Regions from separate parts of the Paenibacillus sp. FSL M8-0142 genome, predicted to be linked through region 1. Evidence: predicted binding sites of a transcription regulator. Region 1 holds the regulator's gene; each other region holds the start of a gene.
What was found. Region 1 encodes Rex, which represses fermentation and respiration genes when NADH is low (regulators of the CRP and FNR family bind a similar motif). Its sites were predicted from a motif close to TTGTGAAATATTTCACAA; they were not measured.

Region 1 (4,841 bases):
ACAGACCGAAAGCGGCGATGATGAGGAGCTGAATCTCGGCGGCCGCGGAGGCGATTTCTGGGAAACGATCGCCAGCGATTCCGATTCATGCCTTGGACGAGGCTGCCCGTGGTTCCGCAAGTGCTACTACCATCGGGCGAAGCATGAGGCCGGCATTGCGGATGTTGTCATCACGAATCATTCCAAGCTGTTTACCGATGTAAAAGCGAACCACCAGCTGCTTCCGAGCTACGAGCGGCTCGTCATCGACGAAGCCCATCATTTGGAGGATGTGGCCGGCAAGCATCTCGGGCTGCAGATGAAATATTTTACGGTGGTTCATACATTGACGCGTCTATACAAGGACAGCCGAAGCGGGCAGCTCCCTGCGCTGCGGCAGCTGCTCCAGGCTTCTCCCCATGAGAAATCCGGGGAATGGTCGGCGGTCATCGACCGGATCTATCCTGATCTGATCACGGTGAAAGAAACTTGGGACCGACTCAGCGACCAGCTGTTCGGCCTGCTTCCGGAACGCGGCGATGCTTCTCCTGGAGATGCCGGGCAATACACGCTGCGGCTCTCGCCTGCGAAGAAGCCGAAGGATTGGGGAGCGCTCGCCGAGCTGGAACAGCAGATTCACGTGACGCTGGGAGACGTCGTTCGCAAGGGAGACAAGCTGATCGCCGAGATGAAGGAAGAGCTTGACGATTACAGTGCGGACAGCCTGCTGACTGACCTGTCGGGCTTGTTTAAGGATCTGGCTGCGCATCGCGAGGATTTGCGGTCCTTCATGGCTCTGAATGACGAAGGCACCGTATACTGGATGGAGGCCAACGGCAATTTCCGCAGCAAGTCGCTGCAGCTCTATGCCGTGCCCGTTGATGTGAGCAAGCATTTGAAGGAATTGTTTTTTGACAAGAAGCGGAGCGTGATTCTGACATCGGCGACGCTGTCGGTCGATAAATCGTTTCAATTCATGATCGATAATCTAGGGCTCCAGGAGGCGGCGGACGCAGGGAATCTGAACACGGTTCAGCTGCCGTCCCCGTTCAATTACAGGGAGCAGGCGCTTCTTGTCATTCCGCGGGATTTTCCAAGCGTGAAGGGCTCCGTGGGGGATGCGGTATTTGTGGATACGCTCGTGAAGTCGCTCTCTGAAGCGGCAATAGCTACCCAAGGTCGTATGCTCGTCCTGTTTACGTCGTACCGGATGCTTCGTCAGGTGCACGAGCCGCTGAAGGAAGCGCTGGCTGCCAGCGATATTACGGTGCTTGGTCAGGGAATGGATGGTACGAGCCGTACGAAGCTGATACGCCGGTTCCAGGATAGCAGCGCGTCGGTTCTGCTCGGGACCAGCTCCTTCTGGGAGGGTGTTGACATTCCCGGAGAAGCGCTGACCTGCCTGGCGATTGTCCGGCTGCCGTTCCAGCCGCCCAACCATCCGCTGGTCGAGGCGAAGAGCGAGCTGCTGCAGCAGCAGAAGAGGAACCCGTTCATGAAGCTGTCGGTGCCGCAAGCGGTCATCCGTTTCAAGCAGGGCTTCGGGCGGCTTGTTCGGACCGCCCACGATAAGGGAATCGTGATCGTCTACGATACCCGGGTAATCGAATCGTATTATGGAAAATACTTCTTGTATTCCCTGCCCGGACCGAAAATGGAGCATATGCCGACCGAGGGGATCGTCCCCCGTATTGCGCAGTGGCTTGAGGAAAGGGAGAATGAAAAAGAGTGAACCTAAAGGGGAGCAAGGCTTTATATTGGAAGCGATGAACTATCATCCTATTAATAGGGGGAGCATGCATGAAATCGGATAAAATTTCAGAGGCCGTAGTCCGCAGATTGCCAGTCTATTTGCGCTATTTGAATGAGCTTCATAAGCGGGAGGTGTCCACCGTCTCCTCACAGGAGCTTGGGCAGAAGCTCGACCTGAACCCGGCCCAAATCCGCAAGGATTTGGCCTATTTCGGGGATTTCGGCCGGAAGGGCATCGGTTATGATGTCTCCTATCTCATTGAGAAAATCCGCCAAATCTTGAAGCTAGACCAGAAGATCAACGTAGCGCTGGTGGGTGCGGGCAATCTCGGACATGCGCTATCCAATTACAACGCGTTTCTGAAAGATAATATGAAGATTGTGGCGATTTTCGATTCGTATCCTCCGAAAATCGGGCTGAAGATCAATAACTTGACGGTGCAGCCGATGGAAGAGCTGGACAAGACGGTCCAGGAATACGGCATTCGAATCGGGATCATTACGGTACCGGATTTTGAAGCGCAAAACGTAGCCAATCAGCTGATCAACGCCGGAATCGAGGCGATTTTGAATTTTGCCCCGACGATTCTGAAGGCGCCGCCTCATATCCGCATTCACACCGCGGATTTTACGACGGATCTGCAAAGTCTGGCTTACTATTTGGACAATGGGAAGGAGGATGCGCAGCATGACAACGAAGTGGATGGTTAAGAACGGAACATTTGCCGTGCTTCAGGAAGGACAGCCGGTTCTCCGCGGGTATATGGTTGTGGAGGACGACCGCATCACGTATTTGGGGGAAGAGGAGCCTCAGGTCGATGCAGAAACCCAGGTGATGGACGGAACGCATCTGTTATTCCTTCCAGGGCTGGTCAACACGCATGGACATGCAGCCATGTCGCTGCTTCGCGGTTTTGGCGATGATCTGGCCCTGCAAGTTTGGCTGCAGGAGAAAATGTGGCCGATGGAAGCGAAGTTTACGGCCGACGATGTATTTTGGGGCACTTCGCTCTCGGTGCTCGAGATGCTGAAGGGCGGTACGACAACCTTCGTTGACATGTATGACCATATGGATCAGGTCGCCAAGGTTGTCCAAGACTCCGGAATGCGGGGAGTGCTGACAAGAGGCGTCATCGGGCTGTGTCCTCCGGAAGTACAGAAGCAGAAGCTGGATGAGGCGATTGCCTTTGCAAAGGACTGGCACGGTCAGGCGGAGGGCCGGATTACGACGATGATTTCGCCGCATGCGCCTTACACCTGCCCGCCAGACTTCATTGAGAAATTCGTTCAAGCGGCGCATGATTTGAATCTGCCGATTCATACCCATATGTCCGAAACGGCAGCCGAAGTGCAGCAGAATGTGAATGACTACGGACAGCGTCCGGTGGCCCATCTAGAGAAGCTCGGCGTGTTCTCGCGTCCGACGCTGGTCGCGCATGCGGTGCATTTGACGGACGAAGAGATTGAAATATTGGCTAAGCATGATGTCGCGGTATCCCATAACCCCGGCAGCAACCTGAAGCTGGCCAGCGGTGTTGCGCGTGTTCCCGAGCTGTTGAAAGCAGGTGTGACAGTGTCCCTTGGAACCGATGGACCAGCGAGCAATAACAACCTGGACATGTTCGAAGAAATGCGCCTGGCCGCCCTTATCCACAAGGGCGTCAGCGGCGATCCGACGGCTATTCCGGCAGCCGAAGCGCTTCGAATGGGAACCGAGTATGGAGCACGGTCGGCATTTCTTGATAACGTAGGCAGATTGGCCGTCGGGATGAAGGCGGACATGATCGCACTGGATACCGATCAAGCGCATTTCCTGCCGCGCACGGACTACATTTCGCATTCAATTTACTCGGCCTCCGCCAAGGATGTGGAGCATGTATGGGTTGACGGCAAGCAGGTGGTTAAGCACGGCTCCTGCCTCACGCTGGATGAGGAACGGATCCGCCGTGAAGCCCAGCGTTCATTCGAGCGTCTTTCGACCCTTTAGGTCAGATTAAGGGGGAGGATCAGACGGTTTGAAAAAGAGAACAAAGTGGATTTTGCTTAGTATATCCGGGCTGCTGCTGGCGCTGCTATGCGTGCAGCTGTACTATTCCTACGTCATGAAGGACACGTGGAATGAGGAGAGCCTGGCGGTGCAAGCCGCTCGTCAGCATGGCAGCCTGGTGACGAAGGATAAGACCTACAAATCGGTATGGGGCGAGAACAACAATTATTGGGTCATCACGGGAACGAATCAGGACCAGCAGCAGATTATGGTCTGGGTGAAGTTTACGGATGATAACCTTCCTGTTGAAGGCAAGGATGCGGTTCAGGCCGTGCTGCTCAGCAGCGGATTGTCCGAGGAGCAGATGCGCGAGCAGATTCGCAATGAGATGCCGGGTGCTGTGATCAAGCGGCTACTCCCCGTCATGTATGAAGGCGAGTATACATGGCAGCTCCAATATGAGAATCAGGGCCAATTAGGTTATCGCTTCTATCGCTTCCAGGACGGACAGGCGATCGGAGAGGACATTATTCTTCCAAATCAATAAATCAGTTATACAGGAAAGAGGCTTTCTTGTACGCGATTGTACAAGGAAGCCTCTTTGTTTTGGGTTTGTAAGCGCTGTCTGAAAAATATGGAAAAACTGTTCTTAATATTTTCACAGGAAGGCATGAAAAAGTATAGATTATGTGATATACTCATTGTTGTACTCATTAGACAGAAAACGATCTATTAGTCATAGCATATGATACTGTATATAAATGTGATTTATTCTAATCTACAAATTACTACTACTGAAGGAGGCACTTCATGAAACTACGCATTGTCCCTATCATGCTGACGGTTGTCATTTCGGCATTGGTGCTCTTCGGCGGATGGTTTCTATATCAGCGTTTCGCTGTCCAGAGTCCGCTGGCCGATGTTGTTTCTCAATATGAAGGCGTGAAAAGTTCTCATATAGATATTAAACATGATGCCGTATCTTTGAAACTCGATTTGGCTCCGGACACGAATTTGCAGGGCTTGGTTCAACATATCAAGCGTGAAGGCAAATCCGTGATCGGCAGCCGGGAGCTTAAAATTCAAGTCGAGGACCACTCCTCGGAGGCGTTGGACGAGTGGT
Region 2 (4,841 bases), 170 kb from region 1:
CGGGCTCAAGCGCAGTTTATGGAGCTGGACCAAGAACAGGTGGACCGAATCGTGCATGCGATGGCGATGGCCGGGCTCGAGAAGCATATGCAGCTGGCAAAAATGGCGGTCGAAGAAACCGGACGCGGCGTATACGAAGATAAGATCATCAAAAACCTGTTTGCAACAGAGTACATCCATAACAGTATTAAATACGACAAAACGGTGGGCGTGATAGAGGATAACCCGTACGACCAGTTCCAAAAGATCGCCGAGCCGATCGGGATCATCATGGGGATCACCCCCGTAACGAACCCTACCTCAACCACCATCTTCAAAGCACTGATTTCGATCAAGACGCGCAACCCGATCATTTTCGGATTCCATCCGTCGGCACAGGCATGCAGCCGGGAGGCTGCTGCCATTTTGCTGGAGGCCGCGCGTAAGCATGGAGCCCCGGCGGATTGCATTCAATGGATTGAGGAGCCGTCCATGGAGAAGACCCATGCTTTAATGCATCATCCGGACGTGGCGTGCATATTGGCAACCGGCGGTTCCGCCATGGTAAAAGCGGCCTACAGCTGCGGCAAGCCGGCACTCGGCGTCGGTCCGGGAAACGTGCCGTGCTTTATCGAGAAGTCGGCGGATCTCGACCAGGCCGTGAATGACCTGATTTTATCGAAGACGTTCGACAACGGGATGATTTGCGCGTCGGAGCAGGCTGTCATTATCGAGGAGCCTGTGTTTGAGCAAGTGAAGAAGAAAATGATGGCGGCCGGCTGCTATTTTATGAACAAGGAAGAAACCGTGAAGCTGTCGGCTAAGGCCATGATATCCGACAAATGCGCGGTCAATCCGGCGATCGTCGGTCAGCCGGCGGTTAAGATTGCCGAGCAATGCGGCCTTGATGTCCCGGCAGGCACCAAGATTCTGGTAGCCGAGCTGGACGGCGTTGGGCCGGGCTATCCCCTGTCCGCGGAGAAGCTGAGCCCTGTGCTGGCGTGCTACCGTGTCAAAAACGCGCAGGAAGGCATCAAACGTTCGGAGGAAATGGTCGCCTTCGGAGGGATGGGACATACGTCCGTCATTCATTCGCATAATGAGGATGTGATCCGGGCGTTCTCGAGCCGCATGAAAACCTGCCGCATTCTGGTGAACCAGCCGTCCTCGCAGGGCGGAATCGGGGATATCTACAATACGAATCTTCCATCCCTGACGCTGGGGTGCGGATCGTATGGCCGCAACGCAACCTCTTCCAACGTAACGGCCGTTAATCTGATCAACGTGAAAAGGGTGAACCGCAGAACCGTGAATATGCAGTGGTTTAAAGTCCCGGATAAAATATACTTCGAAAAAGGCTCCACCCAGTATCTTGCCAAAATGCCGGGCATATCGCGCATTGCCATTATCACCGACCCGATGATGGTGAAGCTCGGGTACGTGGAGCGGGTTGAGCATTACTTGCGGCAGCGAAGAGCGCCCGTAGCGATCGAGGTGTTCTCGGAGGTCGAACCGGATCCTTCAACGACTACGGTTGAACGGGGAACCGAAATGCTGAACAGGTTCCAGCCGGACTGCATCATTGCTCTCGGCGGCGGTTCGCCGATGGATGCGGCGAAAGCGATGTGGCTGTTCTATGAGCACCCGGATGCCGATTTCAAAGATCTGAAGCAGAAATTTATGGATATCCGCAAACGGGTGTATAAGTATCCGAAGCTTGGCCAGAAAGCGAAGTTCGTTGCCATTCCCACCACATCGGGCACAGGCTCGGAGGTCACGAGCTTCGCCGTAATCACGGATAAAGTTTCCGGGCACACCAAATACCCGCTAGCCGATTACGAGCTGACGCCGGATGTGGCGATCATTGATCCGGAATTTGTCTACACGCTGCCGAAGACCGCCGTCGCCGACACCGGCATGGACGTGCTGACGCATGCCATCGAAGCCTATGTCTCGATCATGGCGAACGATTATACGGATGGGCTTGCCATCAAGGCCATTCAGCTCGTATTCCAGTATCTGGAGCAATCGGCGCTTACCGGCGACAAGCTGGCCCGGGAAAAAATGCATAATGCCTCGACGCTGGCCGGCATGGCCTTCGCCAATGCGTTCCTGGGCATCAACCACAGCCTTGCGCATAAATGGGGTGGTCAGTACCATACCGCACATGGCCGGACGAATGCGATCCTTATGCCGCACGTCATCCGCTACAATGCGAAGAAGCCGACAAAATTCGCCGCTTGGCCGAAATATACCCATTTTGTGGCTGATCAGCGGTATGCCGAGATCGCTCGGATTCTCGGTCTGCCGGCTAGGACGACGGAGGAGGGCGTCAATAGTCTGATCCTTGCGATTCGGGAATTGAATGCCAAGCTCGGCATCGAAGAATCGTTCCAGCAGCTTGGCATTGATCCACAGGATTTCGAGAATCGCGTCGACGAGCTAGCCGACCGTGCGTTTGAGGACCAGTGTACGACGAGCAATCCGAAGCTGCCGCTCGTGTCGGAGCTTGCGGATGTATATCGCAACGCGTTCTATGGACGGTTTTAACCATACGAGACGAAGGGTAAGTAGACCCTAGAGGGATGGATGCAGCCTTCTGCCGGCCACGTCAGCCTATAGCAGAAGGCTGCATATTTGTTTCCAACCCCGGCCTGCAAATTCGGGTGATAAAAGTCACGAAAAGCTGCATCCTTGTGACTTATATCACAGATGTAAAGATCCACCAGGGTTACAATAAGGGTGTACAAAATAAGCGAGATGAATCTCGGATCTTTACAAATGCAGCTTGCGGGCAAAAGACGGAACCGGCGCGCCTCAATTAGTGAAATAAATCACATTTGAGGGCTTGAATCTGAAAGCCAGAGACTTCCCGCGGTGCGGAGGGTTCCCGGCGTATTGCCGCAGGCCGCAGCTTAAAACTAGGAGGGATTCGAAATGTCGGTGATGGAGCAGTATGCAGGCTGGAGAGGTTTTAAGTCAGGGAAATGGAATAGGAGAGTCGACGTCAACGATTTTATTGCCAGAAACATAACGCCTTATGAGGGGAACGAGGAGTTTCTTGCCGGGCCGACGGATAACACAAAGGCTCTCTGGGACATCGTATCCGATTTAACCCGCAGGGAACGTGAGGCCGGAGGGGTGCTGGACGTTGATGTGAATACGCCGTCGACGATCACCTCCCATCAGCCGGGATATTTGGACAAAGAGAAGGAGAAGATCGTCGGACTTCAGACCGATGAGCCGTTCAAGCGCTCGATTCAGCCGTTCGGCGGCATCCGGATGATGATTGACGCATGTAATGCGTACGGCTTTGAAATGCCGCAGGGCATCGTGGATATGTTTACCCATATCCGCAAAACCCATAACCAGGGTGTGTTCGATGCATACACTTCCGAAATGCGGGCAGCGCGCAAAGCCGGAATCATCACCGGCCTTCCGGATGCTTACGGACGCGGACGCATTATTGGGGACTACCGCCGAGTGGCCTTGTACGGAGTCGACGCGCTTGTGCAGGATAAGCTTAGGGAGCTGGCCGAGCTTGAAGTGGACGCGATGGATGAGCCGGTTATCCGTCTGCGCGAAGAGCTGTCGGAGCAGATCCGGGCGCTGAAAGAACTGAAGGAAATGGCGGCCATGCACGGTTATGACATCTCCAAACCGGCCAATACGGCGAAGGAAGCGTTCCAGTGGCTGTATTTCGGCTATCTGGCGGCGATCAAGGAACAGAACGGGGCCGCGATGTCGCTTGGCAGGGTATCTTCCTTCCTTGATATTTACATCGAGCGCGATCTCGCCGAGGGCAAGCTGACGGAAGAGACGGCTCAGGAGCTGGTGGACCATTTTGTCATGAAGCTGCGTATCGTAAAATTCCTGCGTACGCCGGACTACAACGAACTGTTCAGCGGAGATCCGACTTGGGTGACGGAATCGATCGGCGGCATGTCCGTAAACGGCGTTACCCGCGTGACGAAGAACAGCTTCCGCTTCCTGCATACCCTGTATAATCTGGGACCTGCTCCGGAACCGAACCTGACTGTCCTATGGTCCGAGAAGCTGCCGGAAGCCTTCAAGAAATATTGCGCCAAGGTTTCGATCGAAACCAGCTCGATCCAATACGAGAACGATGATCTGATGCGCCCGATTTACGGGGATGACTACGGGATCGCCTGCTGCGTTTCGGCGATGCGAATCGGCAAGCAAATGCAATTCTTCGGCGCAAGGGCGAACTTGGCCAAAGCGCTGCTATATGCCATTAACGGCGGCAAGGACGAGAAGAGCGGCGCCCAGGTCGGCCCGGAATATCCGGCGATCACGGCCGAGGTTCTCAGCTACGACGAGGTCATGAAGCGGTTCAAGCCGATGATGGAATGGCTGGCGAAGCTTTATATGAATACGCTGAACGTCATCCACTATATGCATGACAAATACAGCTATGAACGGATCGAGATGGCGCTGCATGACCGGGATATTTTACGGACGATGGCATGCGGGATCGCCGGCCTGTCCGTAGCGGCGGATTCGCTGAGCGCCATCAAGCACGCGAAGGTTAAGCCGATTCGAAATGAGCAGGGGATTGCCGTGGATTTCGAGATCGAGGGGGACTTCCCTTGCTACGGCAACAACGATGACCGGGTGGACAGCATCGCGGTGGAGCTGGTGGAATCGTTTATGAGCATGATCCGCAAGCACAAAGCATACCGGGATGCCATGCCGACGCAGTCGGTGCTGACCATTACGTCGAACGTCGTCTACGGGAAGAAAACGGGAACGACGCCGGACGGTCGCAAAGCGGGCGAACCGTTCGCGCCAGGGGCGAATCCGATGCACGGCCGCGACAAGAAGGGAGCGCTCGCCTCGCT
Region 3 (4,841 bases), 180 kb from region 1:
CAGAACGAATCAGCGAGCCGCGCCTTCGTTCCCCCGTTGCCGCCGACAAAGATTTCCCAGCCGCCGTCATTGCCTACAATGCCGATGTCCTTCGTGCAAGCTTCGGCACAGTTGCGGGGACATCCGTTCACCGCCATTTTGAATTTGGCCGGAAAGTCCAGCCGCTCGAACTTCCGTTCGAGGTAAGCGCCCATTCCCATCGAGTCCTGCGTGCCGAATCGGCAAAATTGCGAGCCGACGCAGGTCTTGACGGTCCGGAGCGATTTGGCATAGGCATAACCGGAAGGCATATCCAGCTCCTCCCACACCTTCGGCAAGTCCTCTTTCTTGACGCCGACCAAGTCCAGACGCTGTCCTCCCGTCACCTTGACGACCTTGACATTATACTTTAAGGATACGTCCGCAATTTTCTTCAGCGCCTCCGGAGTTGTCACGCCGCCGTACATACGAGGGACAACCGTATACGTGCCGTCCTTCTGGATGTTGGCGTTCATCCGCTCATTCACGAACCTCGACTCGCGCTCCTCCCGGTGCGTCAGCGGGTTCAGCATGGTCAGATAGTAGTTTAGCGCCGGACGGCATTTCGAGCACCCTTCCGGATTGCTCCAATCCAGAACATGCATGACCTCTTTCGTGGTGGTCAAGCCTTTGGCCCGGATCTCCGCAACGATGGTATCCCGGTCGAGCGTCGTGCACGGGCAGATTCCCTGCTTGGCTGCCGTCGTAAAGCCGTCTCCCAATACGCTCTGGAGAATCTGCTCTACCACAGGCTTACAACCGCCGCAAGACCGCGTCGCCCCGGTGCATGCCTTGATCTCATCCACGGTGGTCATTCCCTGAACCGTGATGGCGTCCACGATTGCTTTCTTTGTCACGCCGTTGCAGCCGCACACGATTTCGTCGTCAGGCATTTGCGCGATGCGCGTCGCTGCGTCCGCCCCTTTTCCGGCACAGCCGCCGCCCATGATCGAGTGATAGATGTCGTCGGTCATCTGCGCCTTTTTTCGTATCAAAGACTGCAGATTGGCTGATTCGCTCACATCCCCGAACAAAATGGCACCAACGATCATTCCGTCCCTGAGCAGGATTTTCTTATAGGTTTTCTTCCAATCATCCTTGGCGAGAACAACGTCATGCTCCGGCTGCTCGATAAATTCCCCGGCCGAGAATACGTCTACTCCGCTAACCTTTAATTTGGTCGACACAATCGACCCTTCATAAGGAGGGGTGTCCACGCCGCATAACCGCTTGGCCAGCACTTGTCCTTGCTCGAATAACGGCGCAACAAGCCCGTAGCATACGCCGCGGTGCTCGCAGCATTCGCCGACGGCGTACACATCCTGCATCGAAGTTCGCAGATGGTCGTCCACGACGATGCCCCGCCGGACCTCGATCCCGCTCGCCTGCGCTACCTCCGTATTGGCACGGATGCCGACAGCCATGACGACCAAATCCGCGTCCAGCTCATCGCCGTCCTTGAAACGAAGACCGGTTACCCGCGTATCCCCCAATACCTCAACCGTCTGTTTTCCTAATAAAAAGCGGATGCCCTGCTGCTCAAGCTCATGCTGCAGCATCTGCGCCGCCACGGAATCGAGCTGGCTCTCCATAAGATCGTTCATCAGATGCACAACGGTCACGTCCATGCCGAGACTCACGAGGCCTTTGGCAGCCTCCAATCCCAGTAATCCCCCTCCGATGACCGCAGCTTTCCGGTACGTCTTCGCTGCCTGAAGCATCCGGGTGCAGTCGGCGATATTTCGAAAGCCGATAACGCCTTCTTTGTCGCTGCCGGGTACCGGCAATATGAAGGGCTTGGATCCCGTTGCGATTATGACATGATCATAGGGAACAGCCATCCCGTTGTCCGTCATGACAACCTTGGCGGCTTCATCAATCCGCTGCGCGCTTGTTCCCGTATGCAGCGTAATTCCGTTATCTTCATACCATTTCCAATCATTCAAGACGATGTCATCCAGCGTTTTGCTGCCTTCAAGCACATAAGAGAGCATAATCCGGTTGTAATTCGGGTGCGGCTCCTGGCCGATCACGGTAATATCGAATGCCCCGCTAAGCTTTAAAATTTGCTCGACCGTGCTGATTCCTGCGATCCCGTTGCCGATGACCACTAGCTTTTGTTTTTTTGCTGCTGGCATGGTTATTCCTCCCACACTGTATTGTTGCGTTATCCCCATCCAATCCTTTCAAATTGATTATATCGTCTTATGCCCGAATTATTTGTGATATATTTCACACTCTTAGTTAAAATTTTTAATACTCAGCAAAAATAACCCCGCCTCAACAGGAAGGCAAGGTTTCATCCTTTCGAATGCCTATATCATGCGGGCTTCCATGAACTCCCGTCTTCCGTTCGTTTTCAAATAGGGCATAATCCCCGCATATCCGGCAGCGTTCAGGTTCACTCCGGTCACCCAATTGCCTGCAAGCTCTTCCCCCTGGGCCCCGGCGATGACCACCGGTGCGGGAATCAGCTCCTGATACAGCGGAATCCCCGCCCGGATCGCCTTAAATGCTTTCCCGCTCTGCAAGAAGGGAATTGCACTGCTGTACGTAGGCACGAAATACTTGCCGATCACTTCAAGCTCCTCTCCGTCATAAAAGGGCTCCCCGCCTATAAACGGATGCAGCATGAGGATATTTTCATAATGCGACCAGATGAGCATCTGCAGCAATCGCCTCGCCCCGCTGCCTTCCAGTCTGTCTCCGATCTGCACGCCGTACTTCTCATAATCGATAAATTTCCAGCCGCGCGGACCCTTCACCCATTTCTGAAACATGCCTCCACCCTCTCCGCTCCGTCCGGGTTGATCTGGGCTTGTTCCTTTTAAAACCGTCAACCGCTCCTCAACGGCATGCTGGCCCAGCATATGGCGAGTCTTCTCCACAATATGCCTAACCTTGAGCGAAGCGTTTGCAAGCTCGGCGATGTCTTCTTGTCCATATTGAAAATAGGAAATATAACCGCGTTCCATCATTAAGATCGCCTCCTTCGACTGGCGTCAAGCGGATCTACTGACATCATATAAACGAACGGCGGGGTTGGTGCATGTCCGGTTAGGTTTTCCCGTTTTTTTCTTTCCAATCCCCCATCTAGCCGCATAAGAATAACGTCTACCGACGCACGCTCAAAGGAGACAGACCGCGTTTCGCGGTCGTTTCTCTTGTGATATCAGCCAGCAAATCCTCCGGAACGTTTATAGATCTGATATTAAATAAAAAAAGAACCCTGATATGAGTTGTTCTCATGTCAGGGTTCCGCTAGTGATGGGAACGCCGCCGATGGATCATTTCTCGACCCATTGTTCAGCCCAGGAAGCAATCTGCTCCATGACCGGGCGAAGCGCTTTGCCTTTCTCCGTAAGCTCGTATTCAATACGAACCGGCGTTTCGGGGTACACATGACGAATCAAAATTCCTTCGCATTCCAGATCCTTCATCCGCTCCGACAGCATCTTGTCACTCATGGACGGAATCAGATTGGAGATGTCTTTAAAACGCTTCGGACCGCTCATCAACGTCTGGATAATCAATCCGTTCCACCGTTTACCCAGAAAAGAAAACGCGGATTCAAAGCGGGGACACAGCGAAATGTTTGTAACTTCCATATCCTTTCACCTCTTTACGAAGTCACCTTGTGTTCAAAAAGTTATTCGTTTATCGTGAGATCGAAAAACTTACGATTAGTTAGTATGTTTCATTTTAACACATTTTCGGGAAGCTGAAAACCACCTGGCCCCTTTTTCCCATAAATTCAGCACTTATTCCGTTAATATCCGTGCCAAAATATCCAGATCGGATTCGATGGTCCGGGACAATTTTCGGTTATACAGGACGGCAGCCGGATGGAACAATGGAAAAATGTTATAGGTTTCCAGCGAAAATCGATAGCCGGCAGCGGGATTGTCACGTTCTGCCGCCTGCTGAACGGGCCCTTCGATCATTTTCCCGTGCAGCGAAGTGACGGTTTCATGGCTCCCGATCAACCGGTGCAGCGCAATATTCCCCATCGGGATCAGGAATTGCGGGCGAACCAAACGGATTTCCTCGTCCAGAATCGGCGCATGGGCCAAGATTTCGGCTTTCGTGGGCGTTCGGTTCGAACGGCTGACCACCCTTTCGCCGGAAGCCCGGGTGATGATGCGTTCCTTGAACGGTCGGCTCCTTACCGTGCTTGTAATATAGACCTCGCTGCGGGAGAGACCCAGCCGCTCCAAATAGGCGTCCATCTCCCGGCCGGCTTGGCCGGTAAAAGGCATGCCTTCCTGAATCTCGGTAGCCCCGGGCGCTTCCCCGACGAACATGACTTTGGCCGGCACGGCCCCACTCCCCAGCAAAAATCCTTCGACAGGCTCATGCGCAAGCCTGGATCTGCATAAGGCGATCGTCTCCGGACTTACAGGCGCGCTTCGGGTATCCTTCATCCGTCATCCCCTCCCTTGCACTCTCATCCGCGATGCGTGAAATTTCGATATTCTACCTAGTATTTAAAATACCCCATGCTTCAGTATATTGTATCCTTTACCCATAAAAAAATGAATGGCATCACTTCGGCTATAAAGTAGAAAACGAGCCGTTCAAGGCAGATGCCTTGCTCGGCTCGTTTTGCGATGATCGGGATTTATGCCAGCACCGGCAGCGGACGAACCGGCTGACTGTTGCCGAATGTCTGCTTGCCTGCTGTGGAGTAAGCCCAACGGATCGCGTTCGTAATGACTTTCAGCACTTCAGGGTTGTAGTAGGTCGGATACGTCTCATGCCCTGGACGGAAGTAGAAAATGTTCCCGTGGCCGCGCTTGAACGTGCACCCGCTGCGGAATACC
Region 4 (4,841 bases), 3.0 Mb from region 1:
CCGGAATCAGCGGCAATATTACGCGAGCGCAGCAGATAAGCAAGGGACTTTCTCATCTTGATGAATTCAATCTTTAGGCATCCCGGGCAGGTACGCTGTCCGGGTTGTTTTGCGTTCCGGCAGCTCAGGGGGATCGTATTGATCTAAACCATGGGCCCCTCCCTCCATGCGTGAAAAATTTGCGATGAAGGGCATCATCAGACTCACTGCGTAGATATCCAATCAGCAAAAAAGGGGAGCGTGCAATCATCATGAGTTCAAGCAAAAGACATAAACGATACGAGGTCAGCCGGCAGCTGGGACAGGTTGCTTTGGGGCAGTCGCCAGCCGAGCTGGTGATCAAGAACGGCACGCTGGTCAACGTATTTACGGGCGAGCTTCAAGCGAATATGGACGTGGCGGTTGCAGCCGGGCGCATTGCCTATATCGGCAATGCGGATCATACCATCGGCGAGGGCACGAAAGTGATTGATGGCAAAGGGCGGTATATTACGCCGGGACTGCTTGATGGCCATATGCACGTCGAATCCACGATGCTGACGGTGACCGAATTTGCCAAGGCGGCCATCGTAAGCGGAACGACCGGTATCTATATGGATCCGCACGAGATTGCCAACGTGTTCGGCATGGAAGGCGTGCGCTGGATGCATGAGGAAGGTCAGCAGCTGCCGCTGAAGGTATTCACGACCATTCCTTCCTGCGTCCCCGCAACATTCGATCTGGAGGATGGCGGCGCCCAGCTTGGCGTATCCGATATCGAAGAGGGGCTGACCTGGCCCGGCACGGCAGGCCTCGGTGAAGTAATGAACTTCCCAGGCGTCGTGAACGGCGATCCGACGATGCTCGGAGAGATTGAAGCAACGCTGCGTGCGGGCAAGACGGTAACCGGACATTTTCCGGCTGAGGATGACCGAATGCTTCAGGCTTATTTGGCTACAGGGGTTAGCTCCGACCACGAGACGGTGACACGGGAGCAGGCGCTGGAGAAGGTTAGGCTCGGGATGCATCTGATGATCCGCGAGGGTTCGGCATGGCAGGACATCAAGGAGGTCATCAAAGTGGTGACCGAGGATAAGGTGCGCACGGACAACATGTCGCTCATTACCGACGATGTATACCCGCAGACGCTGGTGCGGCTCGGCCATATGAACCATATCGTGCGGCGGGCGATGGAAGAAGGGGTTGACCCCGTAACCGCGATTCAAATGGGCACGATCAACGTTGCTCGCTATTTCGGAATGGAGCTGGACCTCGGCAGCATCTCCCCGGGAAAATCGGCGGACATCCTGCTCATTGACGATTTGAAGCGCATGGTTCCATCGGTCGTCATTGCCGATGGCGAGGTCGTTGCGGAGAACGGCCGCCTTGTGGTGGAGTTTCCGTCCTACCAATACCCGGAGAAGGCTTATCAATCGGTGCGTCTAGCCCGGGCCCTCACCCCGGAAGATTTCCTGCTCCGCAGCAAATCGGGTTCGGCAGCGCGAACGGAAGTCAATGTCGTGCGCGTCATTGAGAACAGTGCCCGTACAGCTAAAATGACGGCGGTTCTCCCGGTGGAGGGCGGTATCATCCGGCCGGACCTGGAGCAGGACGTCGTGCAGCTTGCCTGTATCGAGCGTCACCGCGGAACCGGCCAAATCTCGCTAGGGTTCGCGAGCGGCTTCGGTCTGAAGTCGGGTGCGGTCGCTTCGACCGTGGCCCATGACAGCCACAACCTGCTGGTGATGGGCACGAATGTGGACGATATGGCATTTGCCGCCAACGAGCTGGCGGCTTGCGGCGGAGGCATGATCGTCGTCCGGGACGGGAAGGTGCTGGCGAAGGTGGCAATGCCGATTGCCGGCCTTCTGGCTGACCGCCCGGTGGAAATCGTGGCCGAGGAGGTGGCGGCGCTGGAGGATGCGTGGAAGGAGCTTGGCTGCTTCATCAACGCGCCGTTCATGACCTTCTCCCTCATCGCGCTCCCGGTCATTCCGGAAATCCGCATCACGAACCGCGGGATTGCGGATGTGATAGAGTTTAAGCTGATCGAGACTGAGGTGGGTCCGGTTCAATAAAATGTACAAGCTAATGCAATGATCTGCATGCCGCATCGTACGAGCAATAACGACGAGGGTCGTGCAGCAGTGATGAGGAACGACGCGCGCCGGGAGAGGCACGTGGTATAGGATACAAGGGGCAGGCTCACCAGGGATGGCGGGCCTGTCCCTTTTAAGTTCGGGACTTCGTGATTTTTGTCACAAATTTATAACTTTTTATCCGTTTTCGACTCCGATATTGTGATGTTAATCACAATCCTGCCTGCTCCAGTCTGCGACAATACTAAAAGAATCAAAGTTAAAATGATGACGTGAGCTAAAGGAAGGGGTATGTTATGGATCCGGTGATGCTGGCGCGAATACAGTTCGCATCGACAACTATTTTTCACTTTATTTTCGTACCGATCTCCATCGGGTTGGCGTTTCTGATCGCCGTCATGGAGACGATGTACGTTGTCAAAGGCCAGGACGTGTATAAACGGATGGCCAAATTCTGGGGCAAGCTGTTTCTCATTAACTTTGCGGTCGGCGTAGTGACGGGGATTCTGCAGGAATTCCAGTTCGGTATGAACTGGTCCGATTATTCCCGGTTCGTCGGGGACGTGTTTGGCGCGCCGCTGGCGATCGAGGCACTGCTGGCCTTTTTCCTCGAATCGACGTTCATCGGCCTGTGGATCTTCGGCTGGGACCGGCTTTCGAAGAAGGTCCATCTGCTGAGCATCTGGCTGGTGTCCTTCGGCACCTTGATGTCGGCGTTCTGGATTCTGGCCGCCAACTCGTTCATGCAGCGTCCGGTCGGATTCGAGATCAACAACGGTCGGGCGGAGATGAACGACTTTTTCGCGCTGATCACGAACGGTCAGCTGCTGGTGGAGTTCCCGCATACGATTTTCGGGGCGCTGGCTACCGGCGCTTTCCTCGTAGCCGGGGTGAGCGCGTATAAGCTGATGAAGAAGCAGGACCTGGACTTTTTCAAAAGATCGTTCAACCTCGCGATTGTGGTTGGCCTGATTACCTCCATTCTGGTTGCGGTGTTCGGCCACCAGCAGGCGCAGTACCTCGTGCAGACTCAGCCGATGAAGATGGCTGCTGCGGAGGGCCTGTGGGAAACGAGCGATGACCCGGCGCCGTGGACGGTCTTTGCGTCGATCGATCCGGATAAGCAGGAGAACTCGGCGGAATTCAAAGTCCCGTATTTGCTCAGCTTCCTGTCTTACAGCAAATTTAGCGGCGAAGTGATCGGGATGAAAGAGCTGCAGTACCAGTACGAGCAGGAATACGGCCCGGGCGATTATATTCCTCCGGTGCGCACGACCTTCTGGAGCTTCCGGATTATGGTGGCGGCCGGAACGGCCATGATTCTGCTTGGTCTGTACGGTGCTTGGCTGATGCTGCGCAAAAAGGTCGAGCAGGCCGGGAAGTGGTTCCTGAGCATGATGCTGATTGGCATCTCCCTGCCGATCATAGCGAACAGCTCGGGCTGGATTATGACGGAGATCGGGCGCCAGCCGTGGACGGTGTTCGGGCTCATTACGACGGAGAACAGCATTTCGCCGAATGTCAGCGCCGGGTCGATTCTGTTCTCGCTGATCGTGTTTACGGCGATTTACGCGGTGCTGGCGGCTGTCATGGCCTATCTGTTCGTCAAGGTGATTAAGAAAGGGCCGTATGCGGAGGAGGCGGACCACCGCCACGCAAGCGATCCGTTTAACAAGGAGGGCTACAATGCTGTCTCTTAATGAAGTATGGTTTGTGCTGGTTGCGGTATTGTTTATCGGGTTCTTTTTTCTCGAGGGCTTTGATTTCGGCGTTGGGATGTCCACGCAGCTTCTGGCCAAAAGCGACACGGAGCGCCGCGTGCTCATCAATTCCATCGGCCCGTTCTGGGACGCGAACGAGGTATGGCTGCTAACGGCAGGGGGCGCGATGTTCGCGGCGTTCCCGAACTGGTACGCGACCTTGTTCAGCGGGTTCTACATTCCGCTTGTCTTCCTCCTGCTGGCCTTGATCGGCCGCGGCGTAGCCTTTGAGTTCCGGGGGAAGGTGGGGAATGCCCGCTGGAAAAGGGTATGGGACGGCGCCATTTTCACAGGCAGCGTGCTGCCTCCGTTCCTGCTCGGCGTCGTATTTGCCTGCCTGATCCAGGGGCTGCCGATTAACGAAGCAATGGAAATGCACGCCGGTTTCTTCGATATCGTCAATGCCTATACGGTGGTTGGCGGGCTGACGATGACGCTGCTGTGCCTGCTGCACGGCTTGATGTTCACGACGCTTCGCACGACCTCGGACTTGCAAGAGCGCGCACGCTCCATGGCACGGAAGCTGCTGCTTCCGGTTGCGGGACTGTTCGCGGCATTCGGCGTCATGACGTATTTCATGACGGACGTGTTCGAGCGCCGGGGCGGCCTGATCGCCGTTCTGCTGGGGCTGGCGCTGCTGGCCTTCCTGCTCGGCGGATATTTCATGAGCCTCAAGCGGGATGGCTGGGCGTTCGGGATGACCGGTGCCGTGATCGCTCTTACGGTAGCCTCCGTGTTCGCGGGATTGTTCCCGCGGGTCATGATCAGCTCTATCAGCCAGGCGTTCGATCTGACGATCTATAATGCGGCTTCCGGCCCGTATTCGCTGAAGGTGATGACCATCGTGGCCGTCACGCTGCTGCCTTTCGTCTTGGGTTATCAAATCTGGAGTTACTTCGTTTTCCACAAACGGGTACATGAGAAGGAGCATTTGGAATACTGATGGGAAAAGATCTGCTGGGCTACCGTGGCGCCAAGACGACGTTTCTTCTGGTCGCCGTAT

Region 2: pflB (formate C-acetyltransferase) is a predicted target of Rex. The motif match lies at 2,802-2,819, and genes of this name have one in related genera.
Region 3: nirB (nitrite reductase large subunit NirB) is a predicted target of Rex. The motif match lies at 2,239-2,256, and genes of this name have one in related genera.
Region 4: NSQ46_RS01525 (cytochrome ubiquinol oxidase subunit I) is a predicted target of Rex. The motif match lies at 2,278-2,295, and genes of this name have one in related genera.

The regions. Positions count from the first base shown of each region.
Region 1 is NZ_CP152008.1:4,106,523-4,111,363, reverse strand. It holds gene dinG (ATP-dependent DNA helicase DinG) at 1-1,711, shown strand, start outside; gene NSQ46_RS18905 (redox-sensing transcriptional repressor Rex) at 1,780-2,442, shown strand; gene NSQ46_RS18900 (amidohydrolase) at 2,420-3,718, shown strand; gene NSQ46_RS18895 (DUF5590 domain-containing protein) at 3,747-4,265, shown strand; gene NSQ46_RS18890 (hypothetical protein) at 4,529-4,841, shown strand, end outside.
Region 2 is NZ_CP152008.1:4,274,251-4,279,091, reverse strand. It holds gene adhE (bifunctional acetaldehyde-CoA/alcohol dehydrogenase) at 1-2,529, shown strand, start outside; gene pflB (formate C-acetyltransferase) at 2,917-4,841, shown strand, end outside.
Region 3 is NZ_CP152008.1:4,284,659-4,289,499, forward strand. It holds gene nirB (nitrite reductase large subunit NirB) at 1-2,156, opposite strand, end outside; gene NSQ46_RS19845 (hypothetical protein) at 2,334-2,996, opposite strand; gene NSQ46_RS19850 (helix-turn-helix domain-containing protein) at 3,306-3,626, opposite strand; gene NSQ46_RS19855 (uracil-DNA glycosylase) at 3,780-4,442, opposite strand; gene NSQ46_RS19860 (ThuA domain-containing protein) at 4,640-4,841, opposite strand, start outside.
Region 4 is NZ_CP152008.1:335,921-340,761, forward strand. It holds gene ade (adenine deaminase) at 252-2,057, shown strand; gene NSQ46_RS01525 (cytochrome ubiquinol oxidase subunit I) at 2,375-3,778, shown strand; gene cydB (cytochrome d ubiquinol oxidase subunit II) at 3,765-4,781, shown strand; gene NSQ46_RS01535 (ABC transporter ATP-binding protein/permease) at 4,781-4,841, shown strand, end outside.